Regions from separate parts of the Clostridium subterminale genome, predicted to be linked through region 3. Evidence: riboswitches for the same ligand, from Rfam matches in the RefSeq annotation. Region 3 holds a riboswitch; each other region holds the start of a gene.
What was found. A riboswitch is a leader RNA that binds a small molecule or an ion and turns the genes downstream of it on or off. The one in region 3 is predicted to bind thiamine pyrophosphate.
Positions count from the first base shown of each region.

Region 1: it holds a riboswitch for thiamine pyrophosphate, as region 3 does, so the genes downstream of both, thiW (energy coupling factor transporter S component ThiW) here and thiT (energy-coupled thiamine transporter ThiT) in region 3, are expected to answer to the same signal.
Region 2: it holds a riboswitch for thiamine pyrophosphate, as region 3 does, so the genes downstream of both, thiE (thiamine phosphate synthase) here and thiT (energy-coupled thiamine transporter ThiT) in region 3, are expected to answer to the same signal.
Region 4: it holds a riboswitch for thiamine pyrophosphate, as region 3 does, so the genes downstream of both, thiC (phosphomethylpyrimidine synthase ThiC) here and thiT (energy-coupled thiamine transporter ThiT) in region 3, are expected to answer to the same signal.

Region 1 covers NZ_BAAACI010000001.1:319,719-323,412, reverse strand. Annotated here, with positions in the region: gene ABDZ93_RS01785 (hypothetical protein) at 188-322, opposite strand; gene thiM (hydroxyethylthiazole kinase) at 569-1,420, opposite strand; gene thiW (energy coupling factor transporter S component ThiW) at 1,482-1,979, opposite strand; TPP riboswitch at 2,075-2,176, opposite strand; gene ABDZ93_RS01770 (CPBP family intramembrane glutamic endopeptidase) at 2,326-3,012, shown strand; gene purB (adenylosuccinate lyase) at 3,042-3,694, opposite strand, start outside.
Region 2 covers NZ_BAAACI010000006.1:413,630-417,323, reverse strand. Annotated here, with positions in the region: gene ABDZ93_RS10895 (ABC transporter substrate-binding protein) at 1-98, opposite strand, end outside; gene thiD (bifunctional hydroxymethylpyrimidine kinase/phosphomethylpyrimidine kinase) at 589-1,368, opposite strand; gene thiE (thiamine phosphate synthase) at 1,452-2,093, opposite strand; TPP riboswitch at 2,167-2,276, opposite strand; gene ribH (6,7-dimethyl-8-ribityllumazine synthase) at 2,526-2,987, opposite strand; gene ABDZ93_RS10875 (bifunctional 3,4-dihydroxy-2-butanone-4-phosphate synthase/GTP cyclohydrolase II) at 3,239-3,694, opposite strand, start outside.
Region 3 covers NZ_BAAACI010000002.1:274,624-278,317, reverse strand. Annotated here, with positions in the region: partial or broken gene ABDZ93_RS07200 (hypothetical protein) at 1-69, shown strand, start outside; gene ABDZ93_RS07195 (hypothetical protein) at 164-748, shown strand; gene ABDZ93_RS07190 (YhfM domain-containing protein) at 842-1,648, shown strand; gene thiT (energy-coupled thiamine transporter ThiT) at 1,732-2,379, opposite strand; TPP riboswitch at 2,630-2,725, opposite strand; gene ABDZ93_RS07180 (cold-shock protein) at 2,863-3,063, opposite strand; gene ABDZ93_RS07175 (C40 family peptidase) at 3,264-3,694, opposite strand, start outside.
Region 4 covers NZ_BAAACI010000006.1:598,000-601,693, reverse strand. Annotated here, with positions in the region: gene ABDZ93_RS11755 (tetratricopeptide repeat-containing diguanylate cyclase) at 1-526, shown strand, start outside; gene thiC (phosphomethylpyrimidine synthase ThiC) at 670-1,983, opposite strand; TPP riboswitch at 2,181-2,282, opposite strand; gene ABDZ93_RS11745 (hypothetical protein) at 2,695-3,129, shown strand; gene ABDZ93_RS11740 (threonine/serine exporter family protein) at 3,218-3,667, opposite strand.

The sequences.
Region 1 (3,694 bases), on a different contig from region 3:
CACAATATCTTTTTTTAGGCTTACCACTTTCGTATAGCTTCACCATTTGTTCTCTGAATTCAGGGGTATAGGTTCTTCTTTCTCTCTTTGTCATATAAACGATTCCACTTTTAATATATTGATATTATTTTACATTACCTTAATTTAGTTGTCTAGTTTATTGTAACCTATCCTCCTGTATTAATTTTTATATTATGTTCATTAATTTTAGATTTATTACTGCTCTTTTTCTATTTAGATAAACATTTTTATCAATTTCTGATAGGTTATCAACCAAAACTTTTGACCATGTACTTGTATTACATAGTTGAGGATTAAACATAATTTCCTCCCTTGGTATCAGAATGAAATAAAGTACTAACTTTAATGTCATATTCTTTTTTCTATGGTAGAAATAGTATTATGTCCACATTTTAATGTCATTTATACATTATATACCCAAGTATATGTCACAATTTTCTTGACATATACTTGGGTATATAAAAATTTTATTATTAAGTTATAATAGTAAAAAAGATGTTAAACTCCTAGATACTCTAGATTTTCAACACCTCTTATAGAAAAGTATTTATGTAATAACTTTTATGTCACTAGACAATTTCTTTTCTATTTTTATTTTATTCTCTAAAATTTTATTCTCTACATTACTTATACAATCAATTAAATGTATTTTTAAAGATCCACTTCCCTGAGATTTTTCTACTATTTTACTATAAGCAAGTTCACCACATACTCCCATAATACCTAAAGCAGTTACGGTAGCATCTAATAGTTTATCTGGATTAGCACCAACTAAAACTCCTATAATCGATGAAAGCATACATCCTGTTCCTGTTATATTTCTCATGGATGGATGCCCATTTCTAATAATATATACCAAATCTTTATCTGCAACTATATCTATAGCTCCTGTAATGGCTATAATTGCCCCTAGATCTGTAGAAAGCTGTGTAGCTAGACCAATTGCACCTTCAATGTTATCTTCAGTTATAGTCTCAATTTCACTAGCATCTACACCTTTACATATTGTCTTTTTATTTCCTATGGTTTTTATTTCGGAAATATTTCCTTTGATAACTTGAAAATCCACAGTGTTTAAAAGCTCCTTTAGAGCCTGTTGTCTAAAGGAGGATGCACCAACACCTACAGGATCTAATATTACAGGATGCTTTAATTTATTAGCTCTCCTCCCTGCTTTAATCATGGCTTCTAATGTTCTTAGATTTAAAGTTCCTAAATTCATCACTAAGGCATTGCTTAAGGTGGTTATCTCCTCTACTTCCTCTGGATCATCAGCCATAATAGGAGAACCTCCACAAGCTAAAGTTATATTTGCACAATCATTAGCTGCTACATAATTAGTTATATTGTGCACTAGTGGGTTAGTTTTTTTTGCTATATCTAAAATATCTTTAATCATTTAATCCCCTCTCTATTAATATTTATTTTTTAAATATTAATGTGTTAACTTCTAATTACCTTCATTCGTTAGAAAATTTTTCTAATATTCCTGTTTTCTTGAGAGCCATTAAAAATAGTATGGCTATTACTGCACCACCAATGGAGCTTACGCTAAATGGCACTACAAAGCCCCAAAGAGCTGCTTCCTTTGATAGAATGAACTTTGCTACTGGATAGGCTATTAAAGCTCCTATTACCCCTGTACCGAAGATTTCTCCTATAGATGCCATAGTTATTTTTTTATTATATTTATATAGTATTCCTGCTAAGATAGCTCCACACATACTTCCTGGAAAAGCTAGAAATGTTCCTGTACCCATTAGCACTCTAATTAAAGAAGTAAGGAAAGCTATAGCTACTCCATAAAAAGGACCTAAAATAACAGCTGATAACACGTTTATCAAGTGCTGAACTGGAGCACATTTCGCAATTCCTACTGGTATAACTATAACTGTAGATAAAATAACTCCCATTGCAATGAAAATTCCAGCTAAAGTTAATTTTTTAGTTTTTAACATTACATATCATCCCCTCAAGATCAATATTTTTTTATTTACTTACCCTCCCCTATATGAACAAAAATAAAAGGTACACCAACTAAGTGGTATACCTATAATTATATAAATCTACTTCCTACGTTGGCATTATCCAAATCAGGTACGGTCGAAGTTTACACTTCCTCTCAGCCTGTACACAAGCTCCCGAATATTAAGTTAACTAAATATTATCATAATGAATTACTATAGTCAATTAAGGATATACTTGCTATTTTAGAAAAATAATATGCTATAATTATTTTAAAGCCTTGAAGTATTATTTAAAGCTATAAATCTATATACATAAAATTTTCAAGGAGGATAATCTATGAAAAATAAACAAGCTACCCTATCTATTATTTCAGTAGTAATATTAGGTTGTATTATTATGGCCTTAGTGGAAATTTTAATTATACCTAATTATTTTACAAAATCATTAATAAAAATATGTATATTTTTGATATTGCCCTTAATTGTATGTATAAAAGATAAATCTATTTCCTTTAAAGCACTTTTTAAGGGAAGTAAAAAAAGCATATTTTTTGCACTTATATTTGGCATAGTTGTATATGTCTTTATATTAGGAGCCTATTTTATTCTAGGACCATTTTTTGATTTTTCTATGGTCACCACTAATTTAGAGAATAATTTAGGAGTAACTAAGGATAACTTTTTATTTGTAGCACTATATATTACATCTATTAATTCTCTTTTGGAAGAGTTTTTCTTCCGTGGTTTTTCCTTCTTATCTTTAAAAGAGGTTAGTTCAAGGAAAATCGCCTATATTTTTAGTGCTTTAGCCTTTGCTATTTATCATGTGGCTATTATGAATAATTGGTTTACTCCCCCACTGTTCATTTTACTTATAGTTTCACTATTCATAGCAGGACTGCTTTTTAATTATCTTAATGAAAGGTTTAACAATATTTATGTATCTTGGATAGTTCATATGTCCGCTAATTTAGCTATTAACACCGTGGGATTTATCCTCTTTGGTATCATAAAAATAAGCTGAAATGCATTGGCATTCCAGCTTATTTTATACTATACGTTTATTTCTACTTCTTCACCTAATTCATTTTTATGAGTTTCTAATACAGGGTTTATATATTCCTCTATAAAATCAACTACTTGCCCACTAGCTCTTCCAGTGAACTTACTTGGATCTATTATAGATAGAATCTCTTCTTTTGATAATCCAAAGGATTCATCAGCTAGTATTCTTTCTATTAAATCATTCTTTTCTCCAAATTCTTTTACTTGTCTTGCAGCAGCTAAAGAATGAACTCTTATTTTTTCATGAAGTTCTTGTCTATCTCCTCCACGTTTAACAGCTTCCATCATAATATTTTCTGTAGCCATAAATGGTAACTCACTATTAACATGAGCAGCTATTACCTTTTCATATACCACCATATTAGAAGTTATGTTGATATATAAGTTAAGTACTCCATCAAGAGCTAAGAAAGCTTCTGCAACGGATATACGTTTATTAGCAGAATCATCTAGTGTTCTTTCAAACCATTGAGTTGCTGCAGTAATTGCTGGGTTAAGAGAATTTACAATTATATATCTTGAAAGTGCACTAATTCTTTCACTTCTCATAGGGTTTCTCTTATATGCCATAGCAGAAGATCCTATTTGATGCTTTTCAAAAGGTTCTTCCATTTCCTTCATGTTTTGAAGAAGTCTCATGT
Region 2 (3,694 bases), on a different contig from region 3:
TTTGATGTCTCTTCCTTTTTTTCTTTGTCACCACATCCAACTAATGAAAAAGCTAAAATACTTGACAACATTAACGCCATTAATCTTCTTTTCTTCAAAATCTATTCCCCCTTAAAATAATTAAGTTATAAATAAATACAATGATATATTTTTTTAAATATATACTTGTATAAATTCCTATCCCCATAGATAATACAATTTAAAGTTCTAATTTTTACCATTCTGTTGTATATTTATTACTTTTTAATATATTTATTACTTTTTAATATATTTATTACAATTTTGTAAATTCATTATCCTAATAATACATATATTTTCTTCTTTTGTAAATACTTTTTTTGAAATTTTCAGAATTTTCTTTATATTGTTTAGTGCTTAAAAATATTCGGTATACTAATATTTCGAGAGTTATAATATTAATCCTAGCTTATACATGTAAAATTTAAATGCTATTACTTATATATATATATTAAAAAAAGAGACTATTATATTAAAATAATCTCCTTTTTCATATATTATTCATATATTTAAATCCAATATTGATTGGAATTTCTTCAAAGCAATTTAATAAGTATATACCAACTTGATTTATAAACTCCAACAATGATTAAGAGGTCCATTGCCTTTTCCAAGATTTAAATTAGCCCTTAAAGCGCCAGTTATATATTTTTTCCCCCTTGAAATACTTTCATTGATACTATAACCTGCTGCCAAATTACAAGCTATAGCAGATGATAAGGTGCAACCTGTTCCATGGGTATTTGAATTATCTATTTTTTCTTCATAATACCAAGTTATTTCTCCATCTTTATATAATAAATCGTCAGCACAACCTTCTAAGTGACCTCCTTTAATAATAATTTTTCCTTTATACTCCCTTGAAATTTTTTTAGCTGCTTCTATCATATTTTCTTTACTGAAAATTTTAAATCCACAAATACATTCTGCTTCTGGAATATTTGGAGTAATTACATCAGCTATAGGCAAAAGCTTTATAATTAAAGCTTCCATGGCATCCTCTGAAAGAAGTCTACTTCCACTAGTAGATATCATAACTGGATCAACTACAATATTTTTAGCCTTATACTCCAGTAATCTTTCTACAATTTCTTCAATAATCTCCTTAGATGATACCATCCCTATCTTAATGGCATCTGGGAAAATATCTTTCATAATGCAATGGATTTCTTTACTTAAAAACTCTCTTGGTACGTTTATAACATCATAAACTCCAGTGGTATTTTGCGCTGTTAAAGCTGTTATAGCACTCATTGCATACATTTTATGTGCCACAATAGTTTTTATATCTGCTTGTATTCCAGCTCCTCCACTGCAATCTGATCCTGCTATTGTAAGTATCTTCTTCATTACAAATCAATCCCCTCTATTCAATGTGTATATTACACAAAATATTGTGCATCTAAAATACATATCTATTTTTCCTGTGTATTCTATTGAGTTAGTATTCTTTCAGTTAACCCTAACATTTGTTTTGTGGCTACCAACACATCTTCTTTGGAAAATATAGCAGATACTAAAGCTACTCCATCTATTCCTAAACCTTTTAGGTTCATAATATTATTCTCATCTATGCCTCCAATAGCTACTACTGGTATAGATACAGCTTTGCATATATTTTTAATGGTTTCAAAAGTTATCACTCTAGTATCTAATTTAGTTGAAGTGGAAAAAGCTGCTCCAACTCCAATGTAGCTTGCCCCATCTTTCTCTGCTTTAATAGCTTGCTCCACAGTTTTTGCTGTAACTCCTAAAATTTTATCTTTACCTATTAATTTTCTTACTTCTGCTCCATCCATATCACCTTGACCTATATGAACCCCGGAAGCATCAATCTTTATAGCTATTTCTACATTATCATTAATAATTAAAGGAATATTATATTTATCTGTAATTTTCTTTATGTCTTTTCCTTCTGTAAGAAATTCATTATAGGCTAATTGCTTTTCTCTTAGCTGAATTAATGTAGCTCCACCTTGTAAAGTTTTTTCTATTTCTTTGGTAAATGACTTTCCATTTAACCAACTTCTATCAGTTACCACATATAACTTCATTTGATTTTTACTAATACTCATTTTATACACTTCCTTAACATAATTTTCGTAGAATCTAAAAAAATATGGGACATACCAAATAGCATGCCCCATTAATATTCTTAATGTAATTCCCTACGTTGGCATTATCCAAATCAGGTTATAGGTCGAAGCTACCTTTTGCTTCCTCTCAGCCTGTTGTTACAAGCTCCCTAAATATTCAATTTTCTTAAAGCATAGCATTGATTACATCTATTGTCAATTTTCTCCGAATTATATGTAATTTAATTACACTGTTTAAATGCGAAATCACCTAAAACCTGCATGAACAGAACAACTATTTAAATAGTTTTATATTTAAATAGTTTTATATTTAAATATAAAAATATATAACTATTTATACATTTTTATAGGGAAAATTGTATTATATAGTATGCTTAGATGCTTATTATCTTTGCACTATTAAATTTTATATTAAAAATTCTTTAATAAATTTGCCATTTCTATAGCTGTTACTGCTGCATCATAACCTTTATTACCTGCTTTAGTCCCAGCTCTTTCTATAGCTTGCTCTATAGTATCTGTTGTTAGAACCCCGAAAATAACCGGTTTCTCTGTGCTAAGGGATACTGATGCTATTCCCTTTGAAGCTTCAGCACAAACATAATCAAAATGTGGTGTAGAGCCCTTAATAACTGCTCCAAGGCATATAATTGCATCATAATTTTCATTTTGAGCCATCTTCTTTGCTACTAATGGTAATTCAAAAGCTCCTGGTACCCATGCCACTTCAATACTGTCTTCTTCTACTCCATGTCTTTTAAGTCCATCAATGGCTCCACCTAAAAGTTTAGATACAATAAACTCATTAAATCTTCCTACTACTATTCCAACTCTTAATCCTTGTGCAACTAAATTTCCTTCAAATATTTTCATCATTATTCCTCCTAAATTATATTTTAATTTATAACTAAATCATAGATTTAGAGTCTTATATGAGGCTTCGCTCATATTAATTTCAAAATGAAACTCCTTCTCATATGCATTCGAATGAGTAAGTGCGACTAACTAAATCATAGATTTAGAGTCTAATATGAGACTTCACTCATACTAATCTCAAAATTAAACTCCTTCTCATATGCATTCGAATGAGTAAGTGCGACTAGCTAAATCATAGATTTAGAGTCTTACTTATAGTTAAGCATGTGCTCCATTTTATTTTGTTTAGTTTTTAAATAAAATTCATTATCCTTATTATAATTAATTTGGATTGGCACTCTTTCTACTACCTCAATATCATATCCATCTAACCCTTTAATTTTCTTTGGATTATTAGTCATAAGTCTAAGTTTTTTAGCTCCTAGTTCTTTCAGCATTTGAGCTCCTATTCCATAATCTCTAAGATCTGCTGGAAATCCAAGTTTAATGTTTGCCTCTACTGTATCATATCCATGGTCTTGTAAATCGTATGCTTTTAATTTATTTATAAGCCCTATGCCTCTTCCCTCTTGCCTCATATATAAAAGTATTCCACAGCCTTCTTCTTCAATTCTTCTTAAAGCTTCTGCTAATTGTTCTCCACAATCACATCTATTAGAGCCAAGGACATCTCCAGTTAGACATTCAGAGTGCAGTCTTGTTAA
Region 3 (3,694 bases):
AAAACAGGTCATTGGTTAATGTATTATGATATAAAAGGTAATACTGTTGTTGTGCCAGTTAAGAGATAAATGAATATATGAATTTAAAACTCCGAATTTTGTTCGGAGTTTATTCTATTTTTTGAAAGAAGTACATAGTATATTAATAGAGGGAGGGTAACATATGAAATTAGTAGATGATAATATGAGAAAATTAGGATTAGCAATAATACTAGCAGGGCTTATGATAGTTATATTAGGATTTGGAAAATACTTTGAAGAAAGTCTAAGAACAGCTACATTAACTCAGAATAGTATGGTTGAATTTAAACAATATGACATTCTAGATGGTAAAATAAAATATAAGTTACCTAGTAGCTGGTTAACTACAATAAGAGAGAATAAAGATGGTAAGAATGTATACTTAAATGAGTTTGTTTCAGAGGATGCTAATACTTATGGTTCTATAGAACTTATAAATAGTGTTGAAGGTGTTGAAGCTATAATAGATAAATGCATAGCAGATGTAGAAGGGATGGGAATAAAAGATTATAAAAAAGAGAAAGTGAAGATAGATAATAGAGAATTAGATTATATTCAGTATGATTTAAAGAGTAGTAAAGATAACATAAAAAGAACCTATGAGTATTATGTTCCATATGATGATTATGTAGCTAAAATAACATTTATAATTAGTGATAAAAAAACTAGAGAAAATACACAAGTGGTGTTTCAAAATATAGTTGAAACTTTTTCCTTTGAAAAGTAAAAGAGTTATTTGATTTAATGCATAACAACTATTATAATAAAACATAAGATAAAGAATGAAAAATTATTGAAATTTTTCAAGTGGAGGTCAAAGGTGAGAAGAATAAAAAGAAATTTAGTAATTATATTATTAGTAATAGCATCATTATTAATTTCCGCTTGTGGTATAAGAGGAAATAGTGATTTTAATTATATGCAAGAAAGAAATATTATGAAGGTTACAATTCAGAGTACTAGAGATAAAAGTTATAAGTTTACTGTTACTGATGAAGATGTAATAAATGATATATATAGTATATTATCCAGTGCAAGTGTAGTTGAGGAAAAATCAACTTTAGATCCAGACTATACTTTGGAGATATACGAGAGTCCAACGGATGTTAAAACTTTTAATTATGTAGCTGGTCTTGATAAAAAAGACGGGGCAAATTTTTATAATGATGATAACAAATATATTGTTTCTAAGAGACTAGATAATGACATTATAAAGAACTTTGCGAACATAAGAAAACCTATCGACTTTAAGTATGTGTATTATACGTCTATTTTAAGTTGTATAGATAAGTATGTATCAGCTAATAAAGATGCAGGGAAGGTTGGAATTAATATCTTTAGTGATAATATGGCTGCACGTTTTCAGATATCCACAGAAATTGAAGAGTTTAGAAAAAAAGCAAATAAACTTAACTCAGTAACATTTATGGATGATTCTGTTAGCAAGGATGACTTTAATGTAGTTATGAGTATAAAAACAGAAGGATATACTTCTAAAAAATATAAAGGTATTGTTACATTTGAAAAGGCTGAGAATGCTTCATCAATTAGCTATTATATAAATAACGTTTATGAACATGGAGAATGGAAGTTTAACATAAGTGAAGAAAAGCCGGAAGGGTTCTAAAAGATAAGATAAAGAAATAAATATGATAATGAAAAGGCTATAGCATGATAATTCTTTAATGATCATGCTATAGCCTTTTAAAATTAGTCTAATGTAGAATTCTTAATATATGGAGCTAATCGTTTTGTAAGACTATTTAAATTTATAACTGAGCATACTGCTATGCAAATTAAACAATCTATAAGAATGTAAGGACCATTATATACTAGTGAATATACTGCTGGAGTTAAGTGATATTCAGCAGCATAGCTTCCCCAGAAAATTATTCCGGCTATGTAGTGGAATATAAATCTCACAAAGAAAGCTACTACTATAGCTAAGAACTTGTTATTCTTAAAAAAACCAGAAAGCCCAATTGCCATAAAAGGAAGAGTATAGTCAAAAAGAACTTGGATAGGGTGCAGTATATATGCAGGTCCTATAATAAAATTTAATATACCATACACAAAACCGGTGAACATTCCTATAGTAGGTCCATAAATTAAGGATATTAATATTATAGGTAACATACTAGCAAGAGTTGCACTTCCACCATAAGGAAATTCGAAAAATTTAAAAAATTGAAGAATTATAGACATTGCAACTGCTAGTGCTATATGAGCTGTTAATCTAGAAGTAAATTTGATATGCTTAATTTTTATAAACACACAAAATAGAATCAGGACACCAAATAAGGTGGCAATAGTTGTCCAACTAGCTAGAATATTTTTGATATTTTCTAAGATTTCCATAAAGAGTCCTCCTTTAATTAAGTAGTGCTAAGGACTAATGTTGAAGCTGAAGTATTGTCTTATTACTTTATCCGATGACTACCCGCTTTAATACTCCCATCTTCTTCAAAGTGGGAGCAAAGAGCGGCTACGACCCTGGATAACGATTTCTAACCTTCAGAGGGAGTAAAAACTCCCTCTGAAGCAAAGAACTCTGTTTATAAAAAAAGCCATGTTCGTAAGAACACGGCTAAATAACTAAGTATTAACTTAAGCTTATTAATCGCTTCCCTACGCTAGCATTATCTAGGTCAGGTAAAGGGTAATGAAAAATCATTTCTCAGCCGTAGCACCCCTAGCACAATAATATTATTTTATATAATCATAATATCATACATAGTTTTATAGTTCAACATGGGTTGATTATATAAAATAAAATAGAGACTACGAATAAAGTCGTGTCTCTATAATGATGAATAATACATATTTCTTTAAAATATATATCTATATTTTTGTAACATTTGCTGCTTGAGGGCCTCTATCCCCACTAACTATCTCAAATTGAACCTTTTGTCCTTCATCAAGAACCTTATAGCCATCTCCCATTACAGCAGAGAAATGTACAAATACATCTTCATGACCTTCCATAGATATAAAGCCAAACCCTTTTTCACTATTAAACCATTTTACTGTTCCTACTTCCATATAATCTCCGTTAAGCAACTTTAATAGTTGCACCCTTTTCAACATACTCAGTTTTGCGGTGCTACTCCTGTTGGTCGTGTACTCGAGGGCATTAAATCTTAGTATTACTAAGATAAGCACGGAATCTCCTTTCAAAATATTTGACCATATCTAACTTCTTAGATATTAATTATAGTGTTCTCAATTTGAAACTTTTTATACTATTTTATTATACGTTTAGCAATATAATATCTATTACTATAATAAGCAGAATTTAAATTAGAAACTCTTACGCAGTCACCAGGCTTAGGAGCTTGGATAAATAAATCATTACCCGTATAGATTCCTACGTGAGATATATCATTAGGATCATCATCGTTAGTAGTAAAGAAAATTAAATCCCCAGGTTTTAATTGATTACGATCAACGATGATACCTTGATGTACTTGATAGTATGTAGATCTTTCTATGTATATTCCTAGTTGCTTGTACACATATTGAGCAAGCCCAGAACAATCAAAGCCTACAGGGGTAAATCCACCCCAAAGGTATGGAACTCCAAGGTATTCTTCAGCTTTAGCAACTATATCTTCTCCAGTATAATTGCTTTGTATAAGAGGAGTTTCCTTTACTATAGGATTTGATGATTGAT
Region 4 (3,694 bases), on a different contig from region 3:
TGCTATTGACCAAATGTTTAGTAGACTATGGAAATACTCTAAACTAAATAAAAATAATATGGTTTTATTCATGATAGATGTAGATAACTTTAAATTATATAATGATCACTGGGGCCATATGCAAGGTGATAAGTGCCTTACTAGTATTGCTCAGTGTTTAAAAGAGATCTCTACATCCCGTCACGATTTTTGTGGTAGATACGGTGGAGAAGAATTCATATACTTTGCTGAAGATCTGACCTATGAAGAAGCTATTGAACTAGGTAATCTAATTAGTTGTAAAGTTAAAGATTTAAACATAAAATCTACTAATGATAATTCTGTAATTACTGTTAGTATAGGTGGTGTCTATGGAAGCCTATCTTCTCTTAAATCAACAGACTATATGATTGAAATTGCAGATAAACAATTATACATCTCTAAAGAATCTGGAAGAGATAAAGTTACATTAATAGACACCTTAGGTGATAAATTCACTAAATGTTCAATAGATTCAATTAACTTAATAGCTTCAAATATATATTAATAGTATAAACTTTAAAGTAATTATTCTTTATAGTATTAAATCTATCTAACATAAAGATATATATAAAAAAGGACAACCTTAAAATCACTAGCTTTCAAATACTAATGAAAGCTTAATTTTTAAGACTGTCCTTTTATTAATTATTAATCGTCTTCTCTTAAAAGATTAATATCTTTTCCACTTAGAATCTTATTCATATTTCTCATTGAGCACATTTTACCACACATAGTGCAACTATCTTCATGATGTGGTGTAGACTCTTTCCTATATCTCCTTGGTTTTTCCTCATCTATAGCTAAAGTAAACATCTTTTCCCAATTAAGTTCTTGTCTTGCCTTACTCATTTCGTTATCCCACTGTCTTGATCCTTTAATTCCTTTGGCAATATCTGCTGCATGCGCTGCTATCTTAGCTGCCACTATACCTTCCTTCATATCGTCTAAATTTGGAAGTCTTAAATGCTCTGCTGGAGTTACATAGCATAAAAAGTCTGCTCCATAGCTTGCTGCAATAGCTCCACCAATGGCAGAAGTTATATGATCATAGCCCGGAGCTACATCTGTAACCAAAGGTCCTAAAACATAGAATGGTGCTCCATGGCAAAGTCTCTTTTGAAGTAACATATTAGCTTCAATTTCATTTATTGCCATATGTCCTGGACCTTCAATTATAACTTGTACATTTCTCTTCCACGCCCTTTTAGTAAGCTCCCCCAGTACCATAAGTTCCTTAATTTGTGAAGCATCTGTGGCATCAGCTATTGAGCCTGGTCTACATGCATCTCCTAAGCTTAAAGTTAAATCATATTTTTCACATATATCTAAAAGTCTATCAAAATACTCATAGAATGGGTTTTCTCTTTGATTTAATTCCATCCAAGCAAATAAAAGAGATCCTCCCCTTGAAACTATATTAGTAAGCCTCTTATTTCTTTTAAAAGTATTTATAGTTTCCCTATTTAATCCAGCATGGATAGTTACAAAGTCTACTCCATCTTGTGCATGCTTTTCTACCACTGTAAAGAATTCGTCTACAGATATGTCCTTAAGTTCCTTATCATAAAAACCAACTACATCATACATTGGTACTGTTCCAATCATGGCTGTTGACATCTCTACTAATTTTTCTCTAAACTTTGCAGTCTTTCCATAGTTAGAAAGATCCATAATAGCTTCTGCTTTCATATCTAAGGCAACCTTTACCTTTTCCATTTCTTTATCTATGTCGTCACAGTCCTTAGATATACCTAAATTTACATTTATTTTAGTTTTAAGTCCTTGTCCTACTCCCTGTGGTACAAGAGATTTATGATTTTTATTAGCAGGTATAGCTATCTTTCCTTTCGCTACTAAAGCTCTTAACTCTTGAACATCCATATTCTCTGACTTAGCAACAATATCCATCTCTCTTGTTACAATGCCTTTTTTAGCAGCATCCATTTGTGTTGTAAAATTCATACTTTTTCCTCCTTAAGTACAATAATTATTTAATTTAATAATATAGCGCCTTTATTTAGGAGAAAATAATTGCTTATATATTATTTATAAAAATTTTTATTTGATTTTATGCAAAAAATAAAGACTTACATAAGGTAAGCCTTTGGTTGAATTCATAAAATAAATATTTATAAATATCTTTATAAATAAGCTATTATTGAAATCTTTTAAAGCTTTCCTTCGATGGCATTATCCACATCAGGTTCAAGGGTTAAAGCAATTATTGCTTCTCTCAGCATTAGGCACCCCTAGCTAAATAATTATTAAATTAACTTCATTATAACATAAAAACAATAATTTTCAAATTTACTTTTTATCCGATGACTACCCGCTCTAATACTCTCATCTTCTTCAAAGTGGGAGTAAAGAGCGGCTACGTCCCTGGATAACGATTTTCCCTAAAGGACAACGACTTCTAAGTATCGAATAAATTGATACTTAGAATTCTGTTAGTAAGCTTCAAAGAAGCTAAGAACTGTGTTTATCTATAATTATCCACATTTGAAATGGAAAATTTTTAATAACATATTTTTTTCTTTCTAGGGATAAACTAAGGTAGAGTTTTCTTAAACCCTTTATTTTTCAATAGGTTATCCTTATTCTTGTTGTTCTTATCAAATTTACTCATACTTAAAAATTTAAGTAAATACTTTAAAAGGACGGTGTATTGCAATGAAAAAATCTTTAATTATGCTAACATTAGCTGGTACCATCATGGCTTCTTCTACTGCAGTCTTTGGATATGATAATATAGCAATGAATTCTAATAGTGAAAAAATGACTACTATCGAGACTCCAGCAGAAAAATCTAAGGATGCAAAACCCGCTGAAGACAAGAAAGCAACTATGACTGAGGAAGAAGATAATATAAAAAAATCAGATGAAAAGAAACAAACTATAAGTGAGTCTATGCCTGAAGAGGAAAAAGCTCCTAAACAAGAAGAAAAGAAACCAACTTTAAATGAAACTGATGAGAAAAAACAACGAGATACAAAAACTCCTGAAGCTAAGGATGAAAAGACTTCTGGTAAACATATGAAAAAACCAGAGTGTGAAAATAAGTGTAGCCCTGAAGACAATAAGTCCAGCGAAAAGAAAGCTCAATAATCAAGTATAAATTTAATTTGAACTTGATTTTAATATAGGCTATGTTTTAAAACAAGTTTAAAACATAGCCTAAATATTTATTTTAATTTTAAGATATTCTTTTTCCTTGTATATCTCTTTGAATTTTAATAAAGAATTTGTAGGTAGTTGAAGATAGCATCATTCCAAAGGCAATAGCTCCACCTACTATAATAGTTTTCATTGCACTGCTATAAGCAAGGTCATAATTTTGATCTACTATATATAATACTGTATTATAAGCCATAACTCCTGGTACTAACGGAAATATTCCTGGTATAGAAAACTGCATACTTGGAGCTTTTAACTTTCTTGCCATTACTTCACTATAAACCCCTACTACAAATGCTCCCATGAAAGTAGCTATGGTTACACTACCTCCATAATTAAATATTATTAAATATGTTATCCATGCAAAAGTTCCTGAAACTCCTGCCCAAACTAATTTTTTTCTATCTATATTAAATAATATTGCCGGAAACACACTCCCAAGAAACGCCAAAACAATTTGTTTAATCATTACGCAGCCTCTACTTTCACTTAAATA